Regions from separate parts of the Candidatus Dorea massiliensis AP6 genome, predicted to be linked through region 1. Evidence: riboswitches for the same ligand, from Rfam matches in the RefSeq annotation. Region 1 holds a riboswitch; each other region holds the start of a gene.

Region 1 (5,106 bases):
AGGCACTGATGCGCCATTTCCAGTCGCTGGAAGCCATACGGGAGGCCGATGTGGAAACCCTGGCAGACGTTCCGTCCATGAATCGGGCGGCGGCGGAAAAAGTATGGAAATTCTTTCATTGAAATAACAGAAAAAATTGCCCATTGAGATGAAGGATATGCCTTGTCCCCTCAGGCAACAGTGTGATAAAATAGAGACAACATCCGTGACAGGACATTTCGTATAAAAAATGAAAAATAAAGAAGAGAGAGGAAACAAACATGGGAAGTGTACAAAATGTAGACATGACGTTGATGGTAGAGAAGCTGAAGCTGAAAAATCTGACGCCGGATATCGATCTGACCGGTATGAAGCTGTCGTCTCCGGAGATTAACCGCCCGGCCATTCAGCTGTCCGGTTATTTCGCGCATTTCGCTACCGAGCGTGTGCAGATTCTGGGATATGTGGAATACACTTATCTGCAGAGCAGAAGCGACGAGGAAAAAAAGCCGATTTATGAGAAGTTTTTCTCCAGCAATATTCCCTGCGTTGTCTACACCTCCCGCACCGAGCCGGAGCCCTATGCGTTGGAAATGGCCAACAAGTACAATGTACCGGTCTTTTATTCGGATAAAAAGACATCGAACTTCATGGCGGCTATCATCGGCTGGCTGAATGTCCAGCTGGCGCCCCGAATCTCCATCCATGGCGTGCTGGTAGACGTATACGGCGAGGGCGTGCTGATTATGGGCGAGAGCGGTATCGGTAAGAGTGAGGCTGCACTGGAGCTGATTAAGCGTGGTCACCGTCTGGTTACCGACGACGTGGTAGAGATTCACAAGGTCAGCGACGATACCCTGGTGGGCCGTTCCCCGGAGATTACCAAGCACTTCATTGAGCTGCGCGGCATCGGTATTGTGGATGTAAAGACACTGTTCGGTGTGGAGTGCGTCAAGGAGACCCAGACCATTGACATGGTCATCAAGCTGGAAGACTGGGATAAGGACAAGGAGTACGACCGTCTGGGACTGACCGAGGAGTATACAGAATTCCTGGGCAATAAGGTGGTCTGCCATTCCCTGCCCATCCGTCCGGGCCGGAACCTGGCTATTATCGTAGAGACTGCGGCAGTTAATAACCGTCAGAAGAAGATGGGTTACAACGCGGCGCAGGAATTGTACCGTCGTGTGCAGGAAAGCATGACAAGAAAGAATTAAAAGGATACTGGGGGATATAGGATATGAAAAAATATTGTTTTGGAGCTGATATCGGCGGAACAACCATGAAGCTGGGACTCTTTGACGCGGATGGCATGGTTCTGGATAAATGGGAGGTGCCGACCCACACAGAAAATGAGGGCGAAGCGATTCTGCCGGATCTGGCAAAGACCATTTTGGATAAGATAGAAGAGAAAAAGCTGAACAAAGAAGAAATCGCGGGTATCGGCGTAGATGTACCGGGACCGGTAGCTGCGGACGGCAGTGTTCCGCATACTGCCAATCTGGGCTGGGGCTACAAGGCTGTTACAAAAGAACTGACAGAGCTTACCGGACTGCCCTGCAAGGCAGGCAATGACGCCAACGTGGCAGCCCTCGGCGAAATGTGGCTGGGTGGTGGAAAAGGGCACCGGGACGTGCTGATGATTACCCTGGGCACCGGTGTCGGCGGCGGTATCGTCATCGACGGACAGATTCTGGTGGGAGCCCACGGGGCAGGCGGCGAGATCGGTCATATCCATGTAAAGGACGGCGAGGAGAACTGCTGTGGCTGCGGCAACAAGGGCTGTCTGGAGCAGTATGCGTCCGCTACCGGTATTGCGCGCCTGGAGCGGGAGTGGCTGGAAAAGAGCGACGAGCCTTCTATTCTGCGCGACCATGAAATCAGCGCCAAGTCCGTCTTTGATGCAGTGAAAGAGGATGATGATCTGGCCAAGAAGATCGCGGATGAATTCGGCGATTACCTGGGCAAGGCGATTGCTTCCATGACTGCGATTCTGGATCCGGAAGTCATCGTTATCGGCGGCGGCGTCTCCAAAGCAGGTTCGATTCTGCTGGATTATGTGCGCAAGCACTACCAGCCGGTAGCATATAAGTCTACCCGTGAGACTGCCTTCGCTCTGGCGGAGTTGGGCAACGACGCAGGCATCTATGGCTGCGCCAAGCTGATATTAGGATAGGCGAAAGACGGCATATTTCGACTGCTTTTGTGCAAATTACAGAAAATGCAGCAGAAATTACCGATATTTTTCGACGGCAGAAGGTATTGACTTTTGCGGATTCCCGTAGTAGAATCATCTCAACAAAAGATAATACATATTGAAAAACTAATGATAACAAAGGCGTTACCAATTCCCGTGGTAACGCCTTTTTTCTATATTTCAGGGCACCAGGCCCTATCTCTCCCTTTTATTTTATTCGACCTTGCGGTTGCGCTCTCCCGGCGCAGCCGGACAAGTCGAATACCAAAAGAATAAAAAGTTCAAAAAATTCATAAAAGTCGTGCTCTTGCTGTGTCAGGAGCGGCTTTTTTGCGTTGAATTGTATTTTGTGGGAAACATTCCGAAAAAAAAGAAAATGTGAATTGACAGAAGTTGTAAACTATGACAATATATTAACGAAAAGTTCATAAAGTCGGCAAATGCCGCGCAAAAGATAAGTTTGAGCGAAGGTTCAATTAAAAGGGAATCCGGTGAGAATCCGGAGCGATCCCGTCACTGTGATAGCCAGTCCAAAGCAAGATGCCACTGGAAGAGATTCTGGGAAGGCGCCGCGGGCGTTCACGCTTAAGTCAGGAGACCTGCTTATTTTTAGATTTATAAAAGAGAGAGTTCTTGCGGAAGACAGGATAATTCTTACTTGAGGGCGATGCTTTTCCTTTAAAAGGCAGGGATAAGCGTGCGCTTTTTTGGTGAGTAACAAGTCGGATGCGAATCCGGCTTTTTTTATGCAGAAAAGAGATGGAGGAAGCTTTTCTCAATCGTAAAGGATGCGCTGACAGGAGAACAAAGAAAACAGTCAACAAAGCAGAAAAAGAAAGGAAACGCTAATGAGAATCGCAAAGAAATGTATCACCATGTCACTGGCTGCAGCACTGCTGCTGTCCGGCTGCGGCGGAAGCGGAAGCAATTCCAGCTCCAGCGCAAGCAACTCTGATAAAAAGGTTCTGACCTTCGGATGTCAGATGTACACCGACGGTATCGTGAACACCGTAACCGACGAGAACGGCGGCTGGAACGCCATGCGTTATGGTATTACGGAAGGCCTGTTCAAGTTCAATGACAGCATGGAAGTAGAGCCCTGGCTGGCAGACAGCTATACGGTCAACGACGAGCATACCGAGTGGGTCATCACTCTGAAGGACGGCATCAAGTTCTCCGATGGCTGTGATCTGACGCCGACCAAGGTAAAAGAGTATTTCGAGTACCTGAAGGAGATGGGACCCAGCGGTTCCGCAAAGCCCCAGAAGTACCTGGAGTTCGAGGCAACCATCATCGCGGATGATGAGGCCAATACCCTGACCATCCAGACCACTCAGCCCTACGCGAACCTGCCGGGACAGCTGGCACATCCGACCATGGCCATCGTCGATGTGGCAGATACCGAGAACTTCGACAACGGCACCATCGGTACCGGCCCGTATATGATCGAGAAATTCAACGGTGTAGGTGTAGGCTACGATCTGGCAGCAAACCCGAACTATCGTGAGGAAGTTCCCTATGATGAAGTAAAGCTGATGTACATGGGCGACGCTTCCGCGAAGACCATGGCTCTGCAGAGCGGTCAGGTAGACCTGGTAGAGAACATCACGAACGTATCCGATATCCAGGATTTCAAGGATAACCCGGATTTCACCGTAGATATCGCTTCCGGTGTACGCTGCGGCTTCAGCTGGATGAACTTCGACGGCGTGTTGGGCAATAAGACTCTGCGTCAGGCTATCCTGATGGGTATCGACTATGACACCATCTGCCATTCCAAGACCATCGGTGACCTGTACACACCGGGCTTCTCCGTACTGCCCTCCACTCTGACCTACGGTTATGAGAAGCTGAACAACCCGTATCAGTACGATCCGGAAGGCGCTAAGAAGCTCCTGGACGACGCTGGTATCGTAGATACCGACGGCGACGGCATCCGTGAGATCGACGGACAGAACATCAACCTGCACTATGTATCTTACGAGAACCGTCTGCTGAACGACTTCTCGAATGCGCATATCCAGTACCTGGCTGAGATTGGCATCGGCTGCACCGCAGACTACGGCAGCTCCGACGACCAGTGGAGTAAGCTGGCAGCAGGCGACTACGACTTCAATAACAATAACTGGATTACCGTAGGTACCGGCGACCCGTACGCTTACATGGCAAACTGGGCTACCGACACCACCTACTGCGGATATTCCAATCCGGAGTACGACGCTCTGTTCGAGGAGCTGAAGAGCGAGATGGACCAGGATAAGCGTGAGGATCTGATTTTCCAGATGCAGCAGATTCTGGTAGATGACGCAGCAGTCCTGATTGACGGCTACTACAACTCTTCCATGATTTACTCCAAGAATGTAGGCTATGCGCACATTCACACAGCAGATTACTACTGGCTGACCACTGAGATTACTCCGGCTGAGTAATCGGTAGTTCTCTATTAACCATACAGGCTGCCCCCATCCGGCCCCGCAGAGGTGGTTTCGGGTGAGGGCAGCTTCATTTTTCAGCAAAGGAGCGAGAATTTTGAATAAAAAGCAGATCTTCCGTCGATTGGCACAGATTGTCATCGTGCTGATCGGTATCAGTTTTATCACGTTCCTGCTGACCTATCTGTCTCCCGGCGACCCGGTTCGGAATATGTTCTCTGCGACCGGTGTGATGCCCACGGAGGAACTGGTACAGCAGACCCGGGATGAGCTGGGACTTAACGATCCCTTCCTGACACAGTATGTGCGCTGGCTGACCAACTGTCTGCGCGGAGATTTCGGTAAATCCTACAGCCTGAATAAGCCTGTGGTAGAGCTTCTGGCAGCACGTCTTCTGCCGACCCTGAAGCTGACGCTCATGTCTCTGATTTTAATGCTGGTTCTGGCAGTGCCCCTGGGAGTGGCTTCCGCCCTGCATAAGGACGGTTTCATTGATTA
Region 2 (5,106 bases), on a different contig from region 1:
TGCTTTCTGTCCGCTCCCTCCGACTTCTACTTGTTCCCGTCAAAGCCTTTTGGTTTATGTGTAAATCTGCGTTTATTATAGGCAGGGGAAACTGGTTTTGTCAAGCCCTTTTTCCGCTTTTTATCCAGCCCGGCAGATAATAAATCTGCCGTTTTCCCGTGGCCGTATTTGTGGTGATCTGCGCCTCGATGCCAAAGTACTCCCGGATATTTTCTTTTGTGAGCACCTCTTCCGGCGTACCGTAATCCACAATCTTCCCCTGATACATGAAAATAATCCGATCGCAGTACAGGGCAGCCAGATTCAGGTCATGAATGGACGAAAATACCGTCACGTCCTGCCCCTTTAAAATATCCATAATCTGATACTGATAGCTCACATCCAGATGGTTCGTGGGCTCATCCAGCACAATAAAGGCACTCTCCTGCATCAGCACACGGGCCAGCAGCACACGCTGCTTTTCGCCACCGGACAGGCTTAAGTAGGAACGGTGCTCGTAGCCGGACAGTCCCACTTCCTTCAGGCATTTTTCACAGAGCTTCTTGTCCTCCGCCGAATCCCCCTGCAGGAATTTTTTCTTGGCGTACCGGCCAAACATGACCATATCCCGCACCTCGAAATCAAACTCCACATGATTTTCCTGAGCCATGACTGCCATTTCCCCGGCCATTTTTTTGAAGGAAAAATCCAGCACATCCTTTTCATTCAGAAAAACGGTACCCCGGCCCGGCTTGTAGGTCCGGTAGATATTTTTGAGAAGCGTAGATTTGCCGCAGCCATTGGGACCAACCAGGCCCACAAACTCGCCGTCCTGCACTTCCAGGCAGATTTGTTCCAGAATGCTTTTTCCGTCTATCTGATAATCCAGATTTTTTACCTGTAAACTCATACTCTGCCTCCTCTACTTTTTTCCCATATTGCCCCGGCGAATCAGATACAGGAAGAAGGGCGCGCCGAAAAAGGCCGCCACCACGCCGATGGGCAATTCAGACGGAGCAATGATGGTGCGTGAAATCAGATCGGTAAGCATTGTAAAAAGACCGCCTCCCAGAATCGCCATGGGGATCAGCCGTCTGTGTCCGGATCCCACAAAGCTTCGCATAATATGGGGTACAACCAGTCCCACAAATCCGATCACGCCGCTGACGGATACCACAACGCCGGTCAGGATCGTGGAAGCCGCAATAATAACCAGTTTCATTTTACGGGTATCCACACCCAGAGTTTCCGCCACGTCATCGCCCAGAAGCAATACGTCCAGCTCCTTCGCGAACAGGAAAATGACCACGATTACCACAACGCCAACCACCACCACATATCTCAGCTTGCTCCAGGTGGCTCCGCTTAAGGATCCTACCATCCAATAGAGCGCCATCTTCGTCTTATCCGATCCCGTATTGATTCCGTATACCATCAGATTGGTAAAGGCCGAGAACAGGGCGGAAGTCGCGATACCCGCCAGAACCAGCTGCGTCGAGGTAATCCGGCCATGAATGGAGGCGATACTTAAAGACAGACAGATGGAGACAGCCGCTCCCATGGTAGCGCCAAAGATAACGGAATACCCGCCCATAAAGCTGAACCACCCAAGCAGGATCGCGCAGACTGCCCCGGCAGAAGCGCCGGAGGAGATACCCAGCACATAGGGATCTGCCAGGGGATTCTTGGTCAGTGCCTGCATCAGGACGCCGCACAGCGCCAGTCCCGCGCCTACGATAAAGGCCATCAGCACGCGGGGAAACCGGATATTCCAGATGATATTTTCCGTTTTGCCCTCCCAGGCAATTTGAAAGATATCCTTCCCAGAGATTTTATTTACCAGAATTTTTCCAATATCGCCTGCTGAGACGTTCACTGCGCCGATGGTTACCGATATGGTCAATACCGCGGCAATCAGCAGCAATACCAGCAGCAGCGTCACAAGGAAGCGGCCTTTGCCCGATTTTACTGTTCCTTTCATAGATTCCTCCTTCGAGAACACAAATAGAATGAGCAAGAAAAACGGGGAGCTTTCACTCCCCTGTCTTTCCCCCTGTTAGAATTTGTCCGGATACAGCTGCTCTGCAATGGTCTTCACTGCATTGGCGCTTCCTGCGCTTCCCTGCATATCACTGCAGCATACGGAGTAGATTCTGCCTTCCTTTACGGCGCGCAGATCCTTGGTGAACTCATTGGTCTCCAGGAACTCCCGCTTCTCTGCCACATCGTCTCCGGTATACTCCAGAATCAGAATCACGTCCGGATCACGCTCTACTACTTCCTCCCAGGAGGGCTTTGCCCAGCCTGCTTCGATATCATCGAAGATGGAGATACCGCCGGCCTTCTTGATGATGTCGCCCGGCATACCCTGGCAAGCGGTAAACGGTACATCCTCTCCGGAATCATAAGCAAATACTTTTACCGGATTCTCATAGGCCTCATCGCCCAGAGCGTCCTGCACCTCCTGCAGGGTATCCTTCATAGCCTGTACCTTCTCGGCTGCCAGTTCCTGCACCTTGAAGATATTTCCCAGAGTTTCATAATCCTTATAGAGATCCTCGAAGGTTGCACTGTCTGTGCATACATACGGGAAGTACATCGTGATACCGTTTTCCTCGCAGAAATCCTTGTTGAAGTTTTTATCTGAGAATGTGGAATCCCATCCCATCAGAAAATCACAGCCGGTTGCCAGCAATTCTTCCTTGGACAGATTGGTCAAGCCCTCGCCCGGATTCATCAGCTGAGGAACCTCATCCCGGGCCGGATACTCGGAAGCCGTACTCCAGCAGAAGCCCTTGGTATAGCCTACCATCTGGTCCTGCAGTCCCAGATCAAAGAAAAAGTCTGCCATCTGGTCGCCGGACGCTACCACAGCGGAGGGCATTTTGGTGATGGTGTACTCTACGTTCTCGCCCAGTCCGGAACGCTCCAGGTTCAGGGTGATGCTGACCGGCTCATAATCGCTGTCTGCATCGACCGTCTCATCAGCTGCGTCGGTACTTTCTGCATCCTCTGTGGTCTCCTCCGCAGTGGTGGTTGTGGTATCCGCAGTCTTGGAACCACAGCCTGCCAGCATACCAGCCACAAGGCAGGTGCTTAACAATACGCTTACTACTCTCTTCTTCATGTTCTTTCTCCTCTGTTGTATAAAATGATTCGTCCATAAAAAAAGCACCACCCAATCACTTCTGATCAGATGATGCACCCGTATTCGGCATCCGGACGCACTGCGCCCTTTATCTTTCGCAAATGTCATGGACCGTGACAGCAAAAGCAGAATAAGCAGGTCTTCTGACTTACGCTGGCCTTATTTGTCTTCCTTCTTCCCGTCCCGTACCGTTTCCTGTACCTTACGGACAGTGAAGGAAAACGGCCCTGAAACTTCGCGCTTACAGCGGCGGCACCGCACAGGATTTACACCTGTTTCCCTTTTCACCGGCCCAACATTTCTGTTAGCCGACACTCACTCCGTTAGATATATTACCTATTTTCCGTTTTCTTGTCAAGCATCAAATATTGTTAATCCATGCCAGTTCCTTCCATTCCTCCACAATGCGATAAAACAAAAAACTCCTGGATAACCAGAAGTTTTTCAGCAGTCGATAGGGGAATCGAACCCCTGTTTTCGCCGTGAGAGGGCGACGTCTTAACCGCTTGACCAATCGACCATTTCCTATGTTTTTGTGCCGCACCCTTGCGACTTGTTTAGTATATAATAAGGCAACAGGAAATGCAAGTGTTTTTTTCAAAATTTTTAATTTCTTTATATTTCACGTATTTTTTATATTTTTCTGATAATTTATACATCTTTTTTTCTTACTCCCTGACGCTTCCATCTTCCCCTATTGTAACGCCGCCGAAGCACAGCCCCTGCAGATTTCCGTAGAAGGCTGCCCGCCCACTGCCATCCATCAGTCCCATCTGGTTGGCCGTACTGACACAGGGAATCACCCTTACCTCTGTGCCGTCGTCTGTAATGGTCAGCTCTGCCATCATGGTTTCGTAGGTCCGGTTTGCGAAAATAAAATTGCCCAGGCTATAAAAAATCGGTTTCCCCTGATAATATTCGATCCCCTGCAGTACATGAGGGTGCGCGCCGATCACAGCGTCTGCCCCGGCGTCGATATACTGGCGGGCCAAGGACTTCTGATACTCCTCCGGCTCTGTGTTCCGCTCGATTCCCCAATGGACATAGACCACTACATAGTCGCACTGCTGCTTCGCCGCCTGTATCTCCCCCAGAAGCTTCGTGGGATCATAGGTGGTAAAGAGACCGGAATTGCTCCGGGACGCCGTCCAGGAATGCTCCGGAATCACACGGGTGGCTCCCAGAAAGCCAATGACCCGTCCGCCTGCCTCCATGGTTTTCAGAGCCTTTGCCTCCTCCAGGTTCTGCCCCGCTCCCACATGGAGAATTCCTGCCTCGTCCAACGCTTCAAGGGTCTCCTTAAGCGGGCCCCGTCCGAAATCCAGCATATGGTTATTGGCCAGGGTCACGATATCTGCCCCCAGCTCCGGTAATACAGATGCATATTTGGGATCCACCCGGAAGGTATATTGCTTATCTTCCATTGCCTCACCGGTAGTTCCAAAAGGAAATTCCTGATTCAGCATGAAGATATCGGCGCCGCGGGTAATGGAAAGCAAATCTGATGTGGCCGCTGCAGAAATGCCGTTTCGCTCGTATTTTTCCTGTAAAACATCAGTCAGAAACAGGTCGCCTGCAAACAATAAGGTAACATCCTCTTTCCGGTTCTCTCCATCCGAGGCTTCTGCACCTTCCGATTCCTCTGCCCAAGCTTCAGAGGCTTCTGATTTTCCGGACGGCGTCAACACATGTACGGTCGGTACTTCCACTGACAGCTTTCCTGTTTTCTCAGTGTCCGCATTTTCCAGGGAATCCATCCCTGCATCCGCCAGAGCCTCCGCGCTTTTCCCGGGCGCAGAAAAGCCTTCCGCCGCCCACAACGCGCCGCCTACAAGGAGCGCCATGAGAACTGCCAGAATACTTATCTGAATGTATTTTATCATTTCCCTGTAAAAAGATCTTTTCCGTCCCGTCATGGATTCCGTCCCTTCGCTGCCGCCGTCCATTTTATCTGATATCTATTTTACCCGTTTCCAAAG
Region 3 (5,106 bases), on a different contig from region 1:
GCCAGCTTGCCTTGTATACAACTGCCACAGGTGTATCCGGACGATACTCCTTCCGAAGGGTTGCGGACAGCTCGTCCATCATACCGATGCTCAGGAAAATGATCATGGTGGCGTGATGTCTGGCCAGATCCTGAAGCTTTTCCCCCTCCGGCATGGGCGTTCTGCCCTCCATGCGGGTCAGGATCACCGTCTGGCTCACACCCGGCAGCGTGTATTCCTTCTTCAGGGCTGCCGCAGTCGCCAGGAAAGAGCTGACCCCCGGAATGACCTCATACTCGATACCCATGCGATCGAGAGCGTCCATCTGCTCCCGGTGCGCGCCGAAGATAGCCGGGTCGCCGGTATGTACACGGACCACCTTCAGGCCCTTGGCTTCGCCGTCCTTCATGACAGCCAGAACCTCTTCCAGGGTCATGGTGGCGCTGTTATAGATCTGCGCGCCCTCCTTGGCGTCCGCCAGCACCTTGGGGTTTACCAGAGAACCTGCGTAAATGATAATATCCGCGCTGTCGATCAGTTTCTTTCCCTTAATTGTCAGAAGCTCCGGATCTCCCGGGCCTGCTCCGATAAATGATACCATTGTTTTACCTCTTCTCTCTCTTGATGATGACGGTTGTAAAGTAACTGTATGTTCTCTCCGGATCCAGGGATCCGATATATTCGTCCTTCATACCCACGCAGCTGATGACCGTAGCGCAGCCTTCCGCGCGGTCATACTTTTTCATCAGCTCCAGGATGCGGCCAATGCTGCCTCCTGCCTTCATGATGACCACGTTGTCATAGTGGGCGATGGCCTCCTCCACCTGCTGCTCCGCACGGACGGAGGGCACGATCACCAGGGACTCATTTCCCTCCATCAGCGGTAACCGGGCCGCAGCCGCTCCGCTGCAGAAGGATGGGATACCCGGGATAATCTCCGTTTCAAAGCCATGCTCTGCCACATACTGGTTCACATACATGTAAGTGCTGTATACCGAGACGTCGCCCAGGGTAATCATAGCGATATTCTTTCCCCGGGAAAGCTCTGCGGTCAGCTGCTCGCAGGCCGCTGCTCTGCACTTCTTCCGCTCCTCCTTATCCTTTGCCATCCGGAAAATGACTTCCAGGAGGTGCTTATGCTCCAGTTCCACCACCGGGCGGATGATTTCCAGCGCCGTACTCTCTTCTCCGGCTTCTTTTACCGGAACGGCGATGATATCCGCTTCATCGAGAATCCGTTTTGCTTTCAGCGTCAACAGCTCCGGATCACCCGGACCCACGCCGATGCCGTATAATTTACCCTTCATCTATTTATTCTCCTCCTGCTCCTGGGCTGCCCGGGCGCGGTTCATGGCGTCCTCGGTCAGATCCTTTACGATTTCACTTGCGATCAGAAGTCCCGCTACGGACGGTACAAATGCGGTCGAACCCGGAATGTCACGGCGTTCAGTACATTTATGCTTGGCTCCCGGCGGGCAGATACAGTTGGTTCTGCAGCTGATGGACATGTCCTCGATGGGACGCACCGCCTTCTCCTTGGAGTAGACCACCTTCAGCTTTTTGATGCCGCGTTTTTTCAATTCGCGCCGCATGACTCTCGCCAGCGGACATACGCTGGTCTTATAGATATCCGCCACCTCGAACAGGAAGGGATTCAGCTTATTGCCCGCTCCCATGCTGCTGATCAGGGGCACGCCTGCCTTCTCACATTCCTCCACCAGAGAAATCTTCGCGGTGACTGTATCGATGGCGTCCACCACATAGGTGTACCGGCTGAAATCAAATTCATCCTTATTTTCCGGCAGGAAGAAACAGAGATGTGTATTGACCTCCGCCTTCGGATTGATCTCCAGGATACGCTCCTTCATGACCTCGGCCTTGTACTTACCCACCGTCTTCCGGGTGGCAATAATCTGGCGGTTCAGGTTCGTCAGGCACACCTTATCGTCGTCGATGAGATCAAAGGCTCCCACGCCGCTTCTCGCCAGGGCCTCCACCACATAGCCGCCCACGCCGCCGATACCGAAGACTGCCACCCTGGAATGCTCCAGAATCTCCATGGCTTCTTTTCCCAGTAAAAGTTCTGTTCTTGAAAACTGATTTAACATAATTTTCTCCTCATACGCTTGCAAAACAAAAAGAGATCTGTATTTTATGACAGATCTCTCCTTATGATCAGCAGCGGATTTCATCCCATCCGCCGCCAACTATATCCGGAACCGCTTTCCACGGAAGCCTGTCCATTTCCCGCAAAGAGCAGGTAGCCTGGCTTGCAGACACGCTGCTTACAGTGACCGGATCGCTCAGGTCTTCCACCTGATTCCCCTGCTTTATGCATCATGCATACTCTCTGCGTTATACCTTAGTCAGTGTAGCATACAGACGGGCTTTCGTCAACAAAATATACCCTATAGGGTTTCCCTTTTAACAGGTTGCTCCTCCTGTCAGATGAAGCTGCGCATCCAGAATCTCCTGCTTTCTCTCCAGAATTTCATCAGACAGAAGCTGCTGCTCCACGTTATCGAAGCCGAGACGTTCGATGGTCGCAGCGAAACGTTCGCCGGTAATGCCCTGCTCCCGATACAGGAGAATCGCCTTTTCAATCACGTTTAAGGCTTCTTCCTTACTAGTGAACACCTTACGCAGCGCTTTTCCGTGATTGATTTTTTTGCCCCAGCGGCCGCCGATGTAAATCTTAAATCCGTACTGACCGTCTTCGATGGCGTCGAAACGGCATTGACCCACACAGCGGCCGCAGTTGTTACAGATTTCTTTGTTAATCTCCAGAACGCCGTCCTTCACCTTTGCCGCGCCGATGGGACAGGCTGCCTCTACGCTGCACTTCTTACATCCGTTGCAGCTATCCTCGTCAAATTCGGGGATTCTCTGACCAATGATTCCCAAATCATTTAAATCCGGTTTTACACAATTGTTGGGGCAGCCGCCTACCGCAATCTTAAATTTGTGCGGCAGCTTTACCGTGTGATACCCCTCATAAAAACGGTGATGGATTTCCTCGGAAATGGCGAAGGAATCCAAAAGTCCATACTGGCAGGTGGTTCCCTTACAGGCTACAACCGGGCGTACCACAGAACCGGTTCCACCTGTAATTAGTCCTTCTCTGGCAATATATTCCTTGAATTCTTCGATTTTGTCGTAGGGAACGCCCTGTACCTCCACCGTCAGACGGGTGGTAAAGGTTATCACTCCGTTTCCGAATTTTTCCGCCGCTTCCGCAATGCATCTCTGCTGCGCAGCCGTTATCTTTCCATTGACGGTAATGATTCTTGCCGAGAAATTATCGGTTCCCTTATTGCTCAGAAATCCCATTGCCTTTACGCGCTTTTCATCTTCCTTGCTGATTGTTAATGTAGCCATTGTGTGCCTCCTTTTATTCTTCCTCTGTTAATTCTGTATGGAAGGTCATGCCACCCTCCAGTACCTTTGTATCCGTATATCCGTAAGCCTTCAGACGGTTCTGCACCAGATAAGCCCGTTTTCCCTTGGAACATACCAAAAGCAGCTTTTCGTTCCTGCCAAGCCCGTCTGCCGGACCGTCCAGGCTGTTCAGGTCCACATAGGGATACCCGTGCAGCGACGGTGTAATACCCGCATCCACGATCCGATAATTTTCTCCTTCTTCCGCATACTCTGCGGCCGTCATGCTGTCCAGCTCCCCGTTCAGCTTATTCAGCAGAATATTCACTGCATGCTGCAGCGGATGAATCGCAGTGGAGAAGGGCGGCGCGTACGCAAAATCCATGTACTGCAGATCCTCCAGGGTCGCTTTCATGGAAATCGCAGTCACCGCTATATCCGTCAGCTTATCCACCGCTCCCGTTCCCACAGTCTGCATACCAAGCAGCCTGTGGCTTTCCCGATCTGCAATCAGCTTTATGACAAATAAAGCTGCGCCCGGATAGTAATGTGCCTTATCGTCCACCACACAAATCACACTCTCTGCGTCATAGCCTGCTTCCCGCGCCGCCTGCTCCAGTAATCCGGTTCTTCCCATGCAGAAGCCGGCCAGCTTCGCCACGCCGGTTCCCAGCACGCCCGGATACTGCACTGTTTTCCCGGCAAGGTGCTGCGCCGCCGCGCGGCCCGCTATATTCGCTGTGGAACCCATGGGCGACCACTGGGGCTTTCCGGTAATCCGGTTCGTTACCATAGCGCAGTCGCCGACCGCGTAGATATCCGGATCATTTGTCTGCAGCGCCTGATTTGTCAACAGAGCTCCTTTGAACATTTCCAGACCGGCGTCCTGCAAAAATTCCGTATTAGGACGGATTCCCATAGCCAGGATGCAGGCATCCGCCTTCATGGCACGGCGGGAGGTTTTTACCTTTTCTACCTTCTCCTCCCCGAGAATTTCTTCCAGGCCCATTCCGGTAAAACACATGATGCCCGCGTCCGCCAGCTTATTTTCCACATAATCCGCAATCTCCGGATCCAGGAAGCCCGGCAGAATATGGGGCGCGAAATCAATGACGGATACCTTCACATCCTTCGCCGCCAGATTTTCCGCGATTTCCAGTCCGATAAATCCACCGCCCACGATCACTGCCCGACGGATCTCTCCGGCTTCCACAGCCTGCCGAAGCATATCTGCGTCCTCCGGCGTTCTCATATAAAATACATTTTTCAGCTGCGTGCCCGGGCAATCCGGCTCAAAGGGACGCGCGCCTGTGGCAATCACCAGCTTATCATACGCATAGGTTTCGACTGCTCCCGTATCCAGATTCACAGCCTCCACGGTTTTCCCTTTTCGGTCTACTTTTGTCACCTCAGTCCGGATTTCCACCGGCACTCCGGTTACTTTTTCATAAGATTCCGGCGTATGCACCAGCAAATCCTTTTTTTCCCGGATCACGCCGCTCACATAATACGGAAGACCGCAGCCCGCATAGGAAATATCCTTTCCCTTTGTCAGGATCCGGATGTCCGCATTTCGATCTTCCCGCTTCAGCTTGGCTGCAGCCTTGGTTCCGGCTGCTACACCGCCCACTACAATGACCTTCATTTTTCTTCCCCTTTTCTGATACATTTTCGTTACTCTTACTATAGCACTTGCTTATCAATTTGAAAAATGATATTATTTTATTAAATCAATAGGTTTTATCTATA

Evidence for each region. Region 1 has a riboswitch for cobalamin ahead of ACESZP_RS04540 (ABC transporter substrate-binding protein). Riboswitches for the same ligand answer to the same signal wherever they lie in the genome.
Region 2: it holds a riboswitch for cobalamin, as region 1 does, so the genes downstream of both, ACESZP_RS10840 (ABC transporter substrate-binding protein) here and ACESZP_RS04540 (ABC transporter substrate-binding protein) in region 1, are expected to answer to the same signal.
Region 3: it holds a riboswitch for cobalamin, as region 1 does, so the genes downstream of both, ACESZP_RS05925 (tRNA threonylcarbamoyladenosine dehydratase) here and ACESZP_RS04540 (ABC transporter substrate-binding protein) in region 1, are expected to answer to the same signal.

What each region holds. Positions count from the first base shown of each region.
Region 1 is NZ_CAXTKW010000003.1:140,514-145,619, forward strand. Features, by position in the region: gene uvrC (excinuclease ABC subunit UvrC) at 1-122, shown strand, start outside; gene hprK (HPr(Ser) kinase/phosphatase) at 261-1,196, shown strand; gene ACESZP_RS04535 (ROK family glucokinase) at 1,220-2,155, shown strand; cobalamin riboswitch at 2,616-2,797, shown strand; gene ACESZP_RS04540 (ABC transporter substrate-binding protein) at 3,025-4,605, shown strand; gene nikB (nickel ABC transporter permease) at 4,706-5,106, shown strand, end outside.
Region 2 is NZ_CAXTKW010000009.1:127,887-132,992, forward strand. Features, by position in the region: gene ACESZP_RS10830 (ABC transporter ATP-binding protein) at 101-889, opposite strand; gene ACESZP_RS10835 (iron chelate uptake ABC transporter family permease subunit) at 902-1,960, opposite strand; gene ACESZP_RS10840 (ABC transporter substrate-binding protein) at 2,036-3,106, opposite strand; cobalamin riboswitch at 3,244-3,461, opposite strand; tRNA gene ACESZP_RS10845 (tRNA-Glu) at 3,576-3,647, opposite strand; gene ACESZP_RS10850 (CapA family protein) at 3,796-5,010, opposite strand.
Region 3 is NZ_CAXTKW010000004.1:170,148-175,253, reverse strand. Features, by position in the region: gene cobM (precorrin-4 C(11)-methyltransferase) at 1-580, opposite strand, end outside; gene cobI (precorrin-2 C(20)-methyltransferase) at 585-1,286, opposite strand; gene ACESZP_RS05925 (tRNA threonylcarbamoyladenosine dehydratase) at 1,287-2,087, opposite strand; cobalamin riboswitch at 2,218-2,345, opposite strand; gene ACESZP_RS05920 (ferredoxin-like domain-containing protein) at 2,404-3,357, opposite strand; gene ACESZP_RS05915 (FAD-dependent oxidoreductase) at 3,371-5,002, opposite strand.